3 regions of the Bacillus sp. AK128 genome follow, and region 1 is predicted to be linked to each of the others. Evidence: riboswitches for the same ligand, from Rfam matches in the RefSeq annotation. Region 1 holds a riboswitch; each other region holds the start of a gene.

Evidence for each region. A riboswitch is a leader RNA that binds a small molecule or an ion and turns the genes downstream of it on or off. The one in region 1 is predicted to bind S-adenosylmethionine.
Region 2: it holds a riboswitch for S-adenosylmethionine, as region 1 does, so the genes downstream of both, mtnK (S-methyl-5-thioribose kinase) here and M1D60_RS13205 (acyl-CoA dehydrogenase family protein) in region 1, are expected to answer to the same signal.
Region 3: it holds a riboswitch for S-adenosylmethionine, as region 1 does, so the genes downstream of both, M1D60_RS03265 (methionine ABC transporter ATP-binding protein) here and M1D60_RS13205 (acyl-CoA dehydrogenase family protein) in region 1, are expected to answer to the same signal.

The regions. Positions count from the first base shown of each region.
Region 1 covers NZ_CP096379.1:2,658,670-2,662,959, forward strand. Annotated here, with positions in the region: gene wrbA (NAD(P)H:quinone oxidoreductase) at 1-482, shown strand, start outside; gene M1D60_RS13205 (acyl-CoA dehydrogenase family protein) at 526-1,677, opposite strand; SAM riboswitch class I at 1,776-1,887, opposite strand; gene M1D60_RS13210 (hypothetical protein) at 1,957-2,442, opposite strand; gene M1D60_RS13215 (AbrB family transcriptional regulator) at 2,521-3,582, opposite strand; gene M1D60_RS13220 (manganese catalase family protein) at 3,676-4,290, opposite strand, start outside.
Region 2 covers NZ_CP096379.1:3,126,486-3,130,775, forward strand. Annotated here, with positions in the region: gene M1D60_RS15670 (aminotransferase class I/II-fold pyridoxal phosphate-dependent enzyme) at 1-727, opposite strand, end outside; gene M1D60_RS15675 (carbon-nitrogen family hydrolase) at 928-1,773, shown strand; SAM riboswitch class I at 1,864-2,051, shown strand; gene mtnK (S-methyl-5-thioribose kinase) at 2,133-3,329, shown strand; gene mtnA (S-methyl-5-thioribose-1-phosphate isomerase) at 3,322-4,290, shown strand, end outside.
Region 3 covers NZ_CP096379.1:729,232-733,521, reverse strand. Annotated here, with positions in the region: gene M1D60_RS03275 (MetQ/NlpA family ABC transporter substrate-binding protein) at 1-641, opposite strand, end outside; gene M1D60_RS03270 (methionine ABC transporter permease) at 669-1,337, opposite strand; gene M1D60_RS03265 (methionine ABC transporter ATP-binding protein) at 1,330-2,355, opposite strand; SAM riboswitch class I at 2,520-2,635, opposite strand; gene acsA (acetate--CoA ligase) at 2,766-4,290, opposite strand, start outside.

The DNA of each region.
Region 1 (4,290 bases):
CCCCTGACACTGCAATTGATACAAATCCAGCATGGAGAGGACATGTAGATGCAACCAAAGACGTTCCAGCTGTCACATTAGATGACTTAGAGTGGGCAGATGCTTTCATTTTCAGTGTTCCAACAAGATATGGTAATGTAGCATCACAATTTAAATCATTCATTGATACAACAGGTGGATTATGGTTTAATGGCAAACTTGCTAATAAGGTGGTAAGTGCAATGACATCTGCAGCTAACCCACATGGCGGTCAAGAAGCAACTATTCTTTCCATTTACACATCTATGTACCACTGGGGTGCTATTATTGCCGCACCAGGTTATACAGACCCATCACTCTTTGCTGCTGGTGGAAACCCTTATGGAACATCAGTTACCATTAACCAAGAAGGTAAGATGGTTGAAAATGTTGAAGATGCGGTTAAACACCAAGCAAAACGTACCGTGCAAGTGGCATCAGCAGTTAAAACTGGAATGCAATAAACAAAAATCAGGAGAGCTCTCTCCTGATTTTTTTATTTACGATCTATTTTTCAATTGATATCCTTCTTTTCCCCAGCATATAAACAATTGCATCGTCTGCAGGTGGATTGTGTAAACCTGCACGAACATCTCGAAAATATCGTTGTAATGGATTCTTTTCTGACAAGCTTCTAGCTCCCACAATCCTCATTGCTAAATCAACTATAGAATTAGCGCTATTGGTAGCAATATGTTTAACAGCAGCCAGTTCATGAGCTAATGACGCCCTACCCTCGGGATCATTAACCCATTTTAGCGCAACCGAATAAATCAGTTCTCTTGCCTTAAATAACTCCAACTCCATTTCGCCAACCTTTCGTTGGACCTCAGGCACTTCAGCAATAGGACCAGGTAATGTATTGGGTTGATACTCTCTTGCAAATGAAACAGCATAATCTCTTGCCGCTGTTGCAATACCTAAGTATACGGTAGGAATCTGCAGATACCAACCTTTTGGCAGGTTGGTACCACCCTCCTGACTTATAAGTGAATCTTCCTCAATTCGAACATTACTTAAAATTAAATCATCACTTTTTGTACCCTTCATGGAAATACTATCCCAAGTTTCTTCGATTGAGACACCTTCTAACCGGTGATCAATTAGAAACATTCCACGCTGTCCGGTTTGCTCGATTTGAGCAGTTACAATGGAATAATCAAGTGCAATTGCCATTGAAGTAAAAGCTTTCTCCCCGTTAATAACCCACTGATTACCGTCTTTAGTTGCAGTAGTAGTAGGCAGTCCTCCCCTAGAAGGACTTCCTGTCGCCCTTTCAGTAGCCGCAACATTGAATAATGCCTTAGACTGTACGATTAGTCGACAAAGCTTTTCAAACATTAATTCATTCCAAGAATGACTTTCTGCATTTTCTAGAATGCAACCTAAATGCCAACCAATTGATAAGGCAGTTGCTCCATCACCTTGGGCTAATATTTCTTGAATTTGAAGGAATTGATATAGATTTAAACCAGTACCTCCATATTTTTGAGGTACTGTGAGCGCCAAAAAGTTTTCTTTTTTTAAATCCTCAAGATTAGCAAGAAGGCAGTCCCCCTCATCCATTTGACCAGCTCTGTTATCAAAAATAGCTGCAAGTTTTCTTGCTTGTTGGAGTATATCCTCAAAATTTGTATCGGTATTTCCTCTGTTTTCCAACTATTCTCCCCCTAGCACTTCTTTATTTATAGTAATAAAATAAAAAAACCCCTTTCGATATATAGAAAGAGGTTTGTGTACATATTAAACTATACTCTTTCTTATCTGCCAGACCAAAAGTCTGTTGGATTTGGCACCGTTTTATTAAATATTAATAAATGGTTGCCGTGGGTTCTTAGGACCAAGTTCCTCCCCCACTCTTGATAAGTAAAATATTTTGCTATTTAATTTTATATATTAAATTTATCGTATATGAAAATATCTGTCAATTCAAAAAGCTTATTGTTTATCTAATGCAAGCTTGATCATAAGATTTGTCATTCCATCAACAATCTCTGCTTGACCTTCAAGCACTTGATAAAATGTTTGCAGGTACTTTTCTGTAATCTCCATATACTCCCTATCTTGTTTATGTTCACAAATATCCCTGAACAACTCTAATTGTCCTTCTAGGATAATCATTTCTTCATATGTTAAATAGAATTGAATGCCTTCTTCTGTGGATTCATTCTCATTAAATCCATTAAAGACAAGCATCTTTTCTGTAAGATCTTGGAGAACATGATATTCCTTTTGAAGGAGCTTTAGTTCCCGCTTGTTTTTTTCATGTTGGATTGCATAACCCAATGAATGGGTTAAATAAGAAAGCATATGAATCCAGAATGTAATCTCCGTCTTTATTATCAGTAGTTGAATGGCCTGTTCTTCTAACATAGACCTTGTATTTTCTTTTTTTGACTTAGCTTGTATGAAGTCAATAATCATGATTAGTCCCCTCCTGCCGTTATCATACTAGCATGTTTTCAGAAAAAACGGCAGTTGACTTTAATGGTAAGGTGTCAATTATTTTCCAAGTGTATGTTGTTTTCGAAAGACCCATGCCACTAAAGGCGGAACTAAAAATAGAATAAAGAAGATACGAAATAGCTGGAAACCAGTTACAATTGATAAATCTGCTCCAATCGCTTTTGCAGTTAGTCCCATTTCGGCTATGCCACCTGGAGCGGTACTTAAAAAGGCTGTGCCAAGTGAGATTGGATACACCCACTGTAATAAGCCTGCAATTAACACGGTAGAAAGGAGTAAGATTAAACAGGATATAATAGCTCCTGTACCAAACCGTTTCCAGTTTTTCAACTTATTAGGATCAACCATTTTTCCAATATGAATTCCTAGGAAGATTTGAGCAGCAATAAGTAATAACTCTGGAATTGGAAATGGAGTTAAACCAAAAACGACTAAAACAGCACAACCAATAATAGGACCTACTAAGTAAGGTGTAGGAAGTCTCCCTTTCACGGCAAGGAGCGATGATAGTCCTGTTACAGCTATAAAGAGTGTTATTTCCATTACAGTACTCGTTTTTATTGAAGATTCCACAGTGTTTAGAGTGGTAAGTGGTCCACTAAACCAATCAATTCGAACAATGGCTGGTACTAGGTAGATTACTGAAAGAAGACGTATTAACTGAAAAAGAGTAACACTTGTGACATCCACATCATCAATTTCTTCGCCTAATAACACCATTTGTGAAAATCCTCCAGGCATCATTCCGATAAAAGCAGTCTTAAAGTTGATTCCAATAAATCTTGAAATAAATATAGAGACTAAGAGAGAAAAACCAATCAATAAGATGGTTGTTGTCAGCATTGCAGGTAACATTTTTAACATTTGTAAAAGCGTATCATATGTAAATGCAATCCCAAGCATGTAACCAATGACTACTAAAGCACCATTTCTAGTTACTGGTAGACTTTTTATCTCCCGCTTAAGCAAGAGCTTCCAAATAACTACAGCCAGCAGGGAACCGAGCATCCAGGCTAAAGGTAGCTGTAGAAAAGTAAACAGTAGACCACCAATACATGCAATTAAAAGTGTTTCAAAAAATGGGAGTAATTTTTTCACTGGATCACGGCTTTCTAGAAAATAGATGACTATCATTCTTTTATTTTATCACTAAAAAAAGACTGCAACAATGAGCTGCAGCCTTTCATTTACTTACATAAGGTTTGGCGGAAGTGGATGCGGTAAAGTATCATGAACATAAAGTGGCGCAGGGGTTAAACTAGCCTTTGGTCCAAAAGGAACTGGTTGTGATACATAATTAAACACGCCACGACCATCAGGAGCTGGTCCTTGGGCAAATCTACCTTTACTGCTTGCTTCTCCGCGTGATAGATTGTAAAAGTCATAGGATACAGCTTGCTTTTCAAGCTCACGCGGGAAGGTTGTTGGGACAACAATATCACCTTCACGTGCTTCAAGCTCAGCAATCGCTGCCTTCCATATATTTTGGTGCGCAGTATCACGAGCAATTAGGAAAGAAAGCATATCCTTTACACCAGGATCCTCAGCTATCTCATATAATCTTACAGCTTGAAGACGCCCTTGAGATTCAGATGTCAAGTTTGCTCTAAAATCAGCTAAAAGATTTCCACTTGCACCAATATATGCAGCAGTCCATCTATTCCCAACACTATCAACTGGCATTGCACCTAATCCAGAGACAATAGCATGTTGTGGGTTCATTCCGCCCATAATTGCAGCCACTGCTGGATTATTATTATAAGCAGCTTGTTGATCCTCTAACGGAGCCCCATCTAAAAGACGTGC
Region 2 (4,290 bases), 470 kb from region 1:
ATGTTTTAGAAAGAGTATATATTTCAATTCCCGTCTCTATTGCTCCTTCAACCTGTAAAAAGCTAATCGGCTTCTTCTCATCAAACCCAATTGCCCCATATGCAAAATCATGAACGACACAAATATTGTGCTGGTTTGCTAATTGAACCGTTTCCTCAAAAAATTCCTTTGTTGCAACAGCACCAGTTGGGTTATTAGGATAATTCAAGAACATTAACTTTGCCTGTTCTAAAATCGCTGGGTTAAGCTCACTATAGTTTGGTAGAAACTGATTTTCTACTTTAAGAGGCATTAATTCCATTCGTGCCTTTGCCAACTCCACTCCAGACCAATAATCTGGATATCCTGGGTCTGGTACTAAGGCAACGTCACCCTCATTCAACAAACACTGAGGAACTTCAACAAGACCAGCCTTTCCACCAAATAAAATAGCTACCTGTTTTTCCGGGTCTAAAGTAACGCCGTACTCGCGCTCATAATAAGTTACAATTGCTTCCTTTAGAAATTTTTGCCCTCTAAACTGTGAATATTTATGGTGAGCAGGATTCGTAACTGCTTCTTGCATGGATTTCACTATATGTGCTGAGGTCGGTTGATCTGGATTACCTTGCCCCAAGTTAATTACATCATGGCCTTGCTCCACTACTTTATTAACCTTACCAACAAGCGTAGCAAAGAATTGAGTAGGTAATTTTTTTAGAATGTCAGATTGTTCGAACGTTCTCATGGTAATCTCCTTTATGTAACGTAATATGTTAATCTTAACTTATCATTATTCAAAAATGAAATTCATTTAAATTTAGGCTCTGTATAGATTGTTGTTGGTTTTCGTTGCAGGAATCTCGCGTCCTTCTACTTTAATCAACAGTACAAAAAATCAACAATGTTCTTTAACAGCCAAATCTAAAAATATATATTGAAATTACAGTGAAAAATATTATATTGTTAGTGACAATATGTAAAGTAATTTTTTTAAGGAGTAGATGTCTTTTGAATCTAAAAATAAGCTGCATCCAATTTGATATTGCATTTGGAAATCCTGAATTGAATTTTAAACATATGAGGGAGAAAATTGAAGAAGCGGTTCTGGATTCACCAGACATCATTGTCCTACCAGAGCTTTGGACTACAGGATATGACCTTACTAGATTAGACGAGATTGCCGATCATGACGGACAAACCACTCTTTCATTTTTAAGTGAACTCGCCAAAGACAAGAATGTTCACATCGTGGGTGGCTCAATTGCTAAAAGGACGCATCAAGGCGTTTATAATACGATGTTCATTGTTAATAATCAAGGTGACCTCGTCAATGAATATAGTAAATTACACCTGTTTAAATTGATGGATGAACATCATTATTTACAAGCAGGAAACGACGAAGGGTTGTTTAAGCTTCAAGACATTACCTGCGCGGGCTTTATTTGCTACGATATTCGTTTTCCTGAATGGATTCGTAAACATACATCAAAAGGAGCAGAAGTCGTCTTTGTTGTTGCAGAATGGCCTTTCCCTCGTCTCGCTCATTGGCGCTCTTTATTAATCAGTCGTGCTATTGAGAATCAGTGCTACGTAGTTGCTTGCAACCGCGCTGGGAAGGATCCTAAAAATGAGTTTGTTGGTCATTCTATGATTATTGACCCTTGGGGAGAAATCATTGTTGAAGCTACAGAAGACGAAACCATCCTTACAGGTGAAATCAATACAGAAAAAGTTCATGCTGTTAGAAAACAGATTCCTATTTTCTCTGATCGACGTCCAGAGCATTACTAAGATGATATTTTTATTGACAAGCAAATAAAAGGCTTGTTATTATGAACACCGAGTATGAAAATAAAGACAATTAAATTTAAATGATATATTCTCTTATCAAGAGTTGGCTGAGGGAAATGGCCCTATGAAGCTGCAGCAACCGACCGTAATACCATTGTAAAATGGGGCGCAAGAAAGTATAGAAGAGCGCCAAAAGAATAACAATAACGTAAGCTATAGTTATTCTCTTGTAAGGCACGGTGCTACATCCAACAGAAGATTATTCTGGTAGATAAGAGGTGCGAAGCTATGACTTCAAGCCTCTTTCTTTATTGAAAGAGGCTTTTTATATGTTTGATCTTAGAAGGGAGTAATGATTCATGACTATATCAAATACGACTACATATGAACCGTTAACGGAGAGTTCCGCTATTACACTCGCGTTGAAATTGAATTTATTCAATGGGGATGCAGCATTAACCTGCCAAGAAATTGGAGACGGTAATCTAAATCTAGTTTTTCATATCAAGGATCAAATAAATCATAAAAGTATCATTATCAAACAAGCGCTACCTTACGCTAAGGTTGTTGGGGAGAGCTGGCCTTTAACTTTACAACGAAATAAAATTGAGGCAAATGCTTTACAGGTTGCAGCAAAATTTGTTCCTGAACTTGTTCCGGTTGTTTTTTATACAGATGAAGAATTAGCCATTACAGTTATGGAAGACTTATCTCATCTCGAAATTTCCAGAAAAGGGTTGATTGAAGGAAATCAATACCCTCTCATGTCCAAACATATTGGAATCTATATGGCAAAAACATTATTCTATACATCTGACTTCGCGTTAGATCAAAAGGTAAAAAAAGAGCAAGTAAGGGAATTTATTAATCCTGAACTATGTAAAATCACTGAAGACCTAGTCTTCACTGATCCATTTTTCAATCATGATACGAATAACTTTGAAGAAGAGCTAACCTCAGTAGTCGAAGATTTATGGAATCAATCAGAGGTTAAACTAGAAGTGGCAAAGCTAAAAAAGAAATTTTTAACTAATGCGGAAGCCCTTTTACATGGGGATTTACACACTGGGAGTATCTTTGCAAATCAAGAAGAAACGAAGGTGATTGACCCCGAGTTTGCATTTTACGGTCCAATTGGATTCGACATTGGACAGTTCATAGCTAATCTATTATTAAACGGAATCTCCGTTACACCAGAAAAACGCGAAGCATTATTTGACCATGTATCCATCACCTGGAATGTCTTCAAGGAACATTTCTCAGCCTTATGGAATACTGAAAGCAAGGAAATTTTCACCCAAACACCTGGGTACCTTGACTATACATTAAAGGAAATTTTTGAAGATTCAATTGGATTTGCAGGTTGTGAACTAATTAGACGGACAATCGGCTTAGCACATGTGGCAGATCTAGATAATATTGAAAATAAACAACAAAGAATTACAGCAAAGAAACATGCGATTGCCTTAGGTCAACATCTAATTAGTAACCGTTCAAAAATTGCTACGATTGAAGATCTACTACAAACAGTAAGGGGTGTACTACAGCATGACTAATTCTTTTACAATCCCACAATCTGTTCAATGGAAAGATGATCATATTTTCTTACTTGATCAACAAAAGCTTCCACTAGAAACAGAGTATATTGAATTAACAACGATTAAAGATGTTTTTGATGCTATTTTTACCCTTAAAGTAAGAGGTGCACCAGCGATTGGGATAACAGCTGCTTTTGGATTAGCATTAGCTGCAAATAGCTATGAAGAGGACAACCTAGTTAATTTTCATGAAAGATTAAATAAAGATCGTGAATATCTAGCGAGTTCACGACCTACAGCTGTGAATTTAGCTTGGGCATTAGAGCGATTAGTTCGTAAAGCAGAACGAGCAATTTCTGTAATGGAAGCAAAAACAATTCTTACTCATGAAGCGATTCAGATTCAGGCTGAGGATGAGGAGGTTTGTCGTCAAATTGGCCTTCATGCCCTTGAGTTGTTTAAAGATGGCGACAAAATATTAACCATCTGTAATGCAGGCTCTATTGCTACAGCACGCTATGGAACGGCATTAGCTCCTTTCTATCTTGCAAAAGACGTCGGGAAAAACCTACAGGTGTTTGCATCAGAAACCCGCCCAGTCTTACAAGGAGCACGACTAACCACTTGGGAGCTCATGCAGGCAGATGTAGATGTTACCTTAATTACAGATAATATGGCGGCGCATACCATTGCAACTAAGGGAATCAATGCAATTATAGTAGGGGCAGATCGGATCACGGCTAATGGTGATACGGCTAATAAGATTGGAACATTCAATCTCGCTCTCTTAGCGCAGGCATTTAACATACCGTTTTATGTAGCCGCTCCTTTATCAACCTTTGATCCATCCTTATCCTCTGGGCAACTGATTCCAATTGAGGAAAGAGATGCTAGAGAAATAACCCATATCTTTGGACAACAAGTAGCACCTGAAGGAGTAAAGGTTTTTAATCCGGCATTTGATGTGACACCAAATGAA
Region 3 (4,290 bases), 1.9 Mb from region 1:
TCGTCATTGTTATAAACTTGTGGAAGAAGACCAGCTTCAACATCAGCTTGGAATTCAATGTTCTTTGGGTTTTCTACAATATCATCTACAGTAGCAGCTGTTGTATCAATACCTTCTTTTAACGTAATTAATCCTTTGTCTTGAAGCATAGTTAAAATACGTCCGTGGTCAGCTACTGCATTACTCATGATAATCGTAGCACCTTCAGGTAAATCTTCTAAGCTTTTGTGCTTTTTAGAGTAAACTCCAATTGGCTCAATGTGGATTCCACCAGCATTTACAAAATCGTAGTTATCATTTTCAGACATTTGAAGCTCTAAGTAAGGAATGTGTTGGAAGTAGTTCGCATCAATCTCTTCATCAGCAAGTGCCTTGTTTGGTAATACATAGTCCTGGAATGGAATGATTTCTAACTCGATACCTTGTTCAGCAAGAATTGGCTTTGCTTGTTCTAAAATAACAGCGTGAGGAACGTTTGAAGCCCCAACTACCAATTCCTTTACTTCTGTATTCTCAGTAGCTTCTGTGTTTTCTTCAGTTGCATCTGCACCTTGTGTTGTTTCTTCTTCTTGACCACCTGTACCACAAGCAGCGAGTGTTAGTACTAAAGCAAATAGAATAAACCCTAAAATCTTTTTCATGTTATAATCTTCTCCTTTTTGTATGTTTTATCGTTTATCAAGCATTGAAGTTACTCGATCTCCAATGAATTGAATAATGAATACAATCACTAAAATAATGACCGTGGACATGAACGTGACATCACCTTGGGAACGTTGGAAGCCCTCTAAAAATGCTAAATTCCCAAGTCCGCCTGCGCCTACGACACCTGCCATGGCTGTGTACCCTACTAATGCAATGGCCGTTACGGTAATTCCAGAAACTAGAGCTGGCATAGACTCTGGTAATAAAACCTTCCAAATAATCGTCCATGTTGTTGCACCCATTGCTCTTGAAGCTTCAATCACACCCTTATTAATTTCGCGAAGGGCAATTTCTACCATTCTTCCATAGAAAGGGGCTGCCCCAATAATGAGTGCAGGTAATGCTGCATTGGAACCAAGCATTGTGCCCACAATAAATTTCGCAAATGGAATTAATAATATAATTAGAATGATAAAGGGTATTGATCTAAAAATATTTACGAATGCTGCGACGATTGAATTGACAGCTGCATTCTCCCATAGATTTCCCTTAGCAGTTAGGAATAATAACAATCCAAGTATAATTCCCAATATAAATGTTGCGAGCACAGATATAGCCGTCATATAAAGGGTTTCTAGTGTTGCTTCTAGCATTCGATCCCAGTTAACATTTGGAAATAGCTGTTCAATCATTCGAAATCACCTCCACATCAACGGCTTGATCTCGAATATATTGAATGACCTTCTCAATCTCTTCATCCGTGCCATCAACATGAACAAATAATGTACCGTATGAACCGGTTTGAAGATGAGCAATTTTACCTTGAAGGATATTAACTGTAATCGAAAAATTCCTAATGACGTTGGTGATTAAAGGTTGTTCGGTTTCTTCTCCAACAAACGTTAATTGAATCACTTTTCCATTTGGATATTTTTCGAGTAGATGCTCAGCAGTTTCATGCGTTTCCTCAGGTTCTGTTAACTGACCAACAAATCGTCTTGTTATTTCCTCTTGAGGATTTTTGAACACCGAGAGCACATCACCTTGTTCAACAACCTGACCATTTTCCATAACAGCAACACGGTGACAAATTTTCCTGATCACATGCATTTCATGAGTAATCAGAATAATCGTCAAACCAAGTCGCTCATTGATATCCACAAGCAAATCAAGAATGGAATCGGTTGTTTGTGGATCAAGGGCAGATGTTGCTTCATCACACAAAAGTACCTTTGGATTATTAGCTAAAGCTCGAGCAATACCTACTCGTTGTTTTTGCCCACCACTTAGCTCTGAAGGATAGGCATCCTCTCTGCCTTTTAGTCCTACTAGCTCAATTAATTCCTCTACACGTTTTCGTTGCTCACTTTTTCGAACACCCGAAATTTCAAGAGGAAAGGCTATATTATCTCGGACCGTTCGGGACCAAAGTAAATTAAAATGCTGAAAGATCATACCCGTTTCCTGGCGAGCTTTCCTTAATTCTCGTCCTTGAATCTTTGCCATATCTCGCCCAGCGACTATAACAGATCCTTCTGTTGGCTTTTCCAACTGATTAAACATTCGGATAAGTGTACTTTTACCTGCGCCACTATAGCCAATCACCCCAAAGATTTCCCCTTGATTAATGTCAAGATTAATCCCATTTACTGCAGTGACCGGTCCACTCTTCGATGAAAAAACCTTTTTAACATCCTTTAACGTAATCATGCTACTCACCTCTTTCATATCTGAGTTGTCCTACCCATTTACTCTGAATTCATTCAATAGATATAGTGTTAGCTTTGATCAGATGAATTTAATTTATAAGTATTGATGGCCAATAAAAAAACCTTCCTGCAGATAAGCAGAAAGGAACAGATCAAGTTTCCTTTCTCTCATCTCCCAAAGCAAATACTTAAGCTTTGCAGGAATTGGCACCATTTCAACAGTTAAGTTGACGGTTGCCGGGTTTCATAGGGCCTAGTCCCTCCACCACTCTGGATAAGAGTTGTATAAATTTTTATTCATTCACTAACCATCTATTGTCGAAGCCTGTCAGACTCTCTTAGAATTTTTGATTATGAAAGAGATTTTAGCATGATAAAAATTATGCGTCAATCATTTTGTTCACAGATAAATCATACACTTACATTTAGTTTTTCAATTTCCTGCGACTTCAGTATTCGACGGAGAATTTTCCCGCTAATTGGCGTTTTAGGGAGTTCCTCTATTACTTCTATTTCTCTTGGCATCGCATGAGCAGCAAGTTTAAATCGAACAAATGTCTGAATATCTTTCAATAGCTCAGCTGATTCTTCATACCCATCTGTTAACACGATAAATGCCTTTACAATTTCACCACGGAGTTGATCTGGTTTTCCAATAACGGCTGCTTCTACAACGGCAGGATGCTCAATTAACTTGCTCTCCACTTCAAATGGTCCAATTCTTTCTCCAGAAGAATTGATCATATCATCATTTCTACCTTGGAAAAATACATAGCCATCCTCATCCATTCGAGCTAGGTCACCTGAAACATACCAATCGTTTATAAAGTATGAATGGTACTTTTCTTCATTCTTCCAAATCTCCTTCATCATGGAAGGCCAGCCCTTCTTAATGGCAAGAAGTCCAAACTCTCCTCGCTTCACCTCATTACCTTCTAAATCAATAATACCTGCCGTAATCCCTGGTAGAGGTCTTCCCATAGATCCAGGCTTAATCACAGCAGTTGGTAAGTTTACAATCAGCTGAGCACCTGTCTCTGTCATCCACCAAGTATCGTGAATTCTTACCCCAAACGCTTCTTGTCCCCATGTAATGACCTCTGGATTTAGAGGCTCTCCTACGCTTAGAACGTGTCTTAATGAAGAAAGATTATAATCCTTAATTCGATCGGTATCATTCATTAATAAACGAAATGCTGTAGGAGCACTGTACCAAACTGTGACACCAGTATCCTCAATTGCTTGGAACCACTCTTCCGCTTTAAAACGCCCACCATGAACCACAATGGTTGTACGATTTAACCATGGAGCAAAGATCCCATAAGAGCTCCCTGTTACCCAGCCGGGATGGGCCGTACACCAGTACACATCATCTTCCTGTAGATCTAACACCCATTTCCCCGTTTGATACTGCTGAATCATGACCCGATGAGCATGTAAAACACCTTTAGGTTTTCCTGTTGAGCCCGACGTGTAGTGAATAATCATGCCATCATTTAGACCTAGCCATTCCACTGCCTCTCCTTCAAAAGAGGAATTAGCCAGCAATCTTGGGATGGATTTTGCAATCGGATGGTCCAAATCATCTGTTATATAAATGGAACGTAACTCCGGAAGCTTTTCAACTGGAACTCGTTCAAGTAACTCAGCATTTGTTAAAAGAACAGATGCCTCACAGTCATACATCCTGTCATAAACCGCATCTTCCATGAACGCTTCAAACAATGGTCCTACAATCGCTCCTACCTTTATGACAGCTAGGACAGCAATATAGCCCTCTGGATTTTTCGGTAAGAATGTGAAAACGCGGTCTCCTTTTTTTACTCCCTGCGCCTTGAGCAAGTGGGCCCATTCATCGGTTCTTCTCTTCAAGTCTGAGAAAGTTAAACTTTCCTTCGTTGTTCCATCAATATAAACTAGAGCTTCTTTCTCTCCA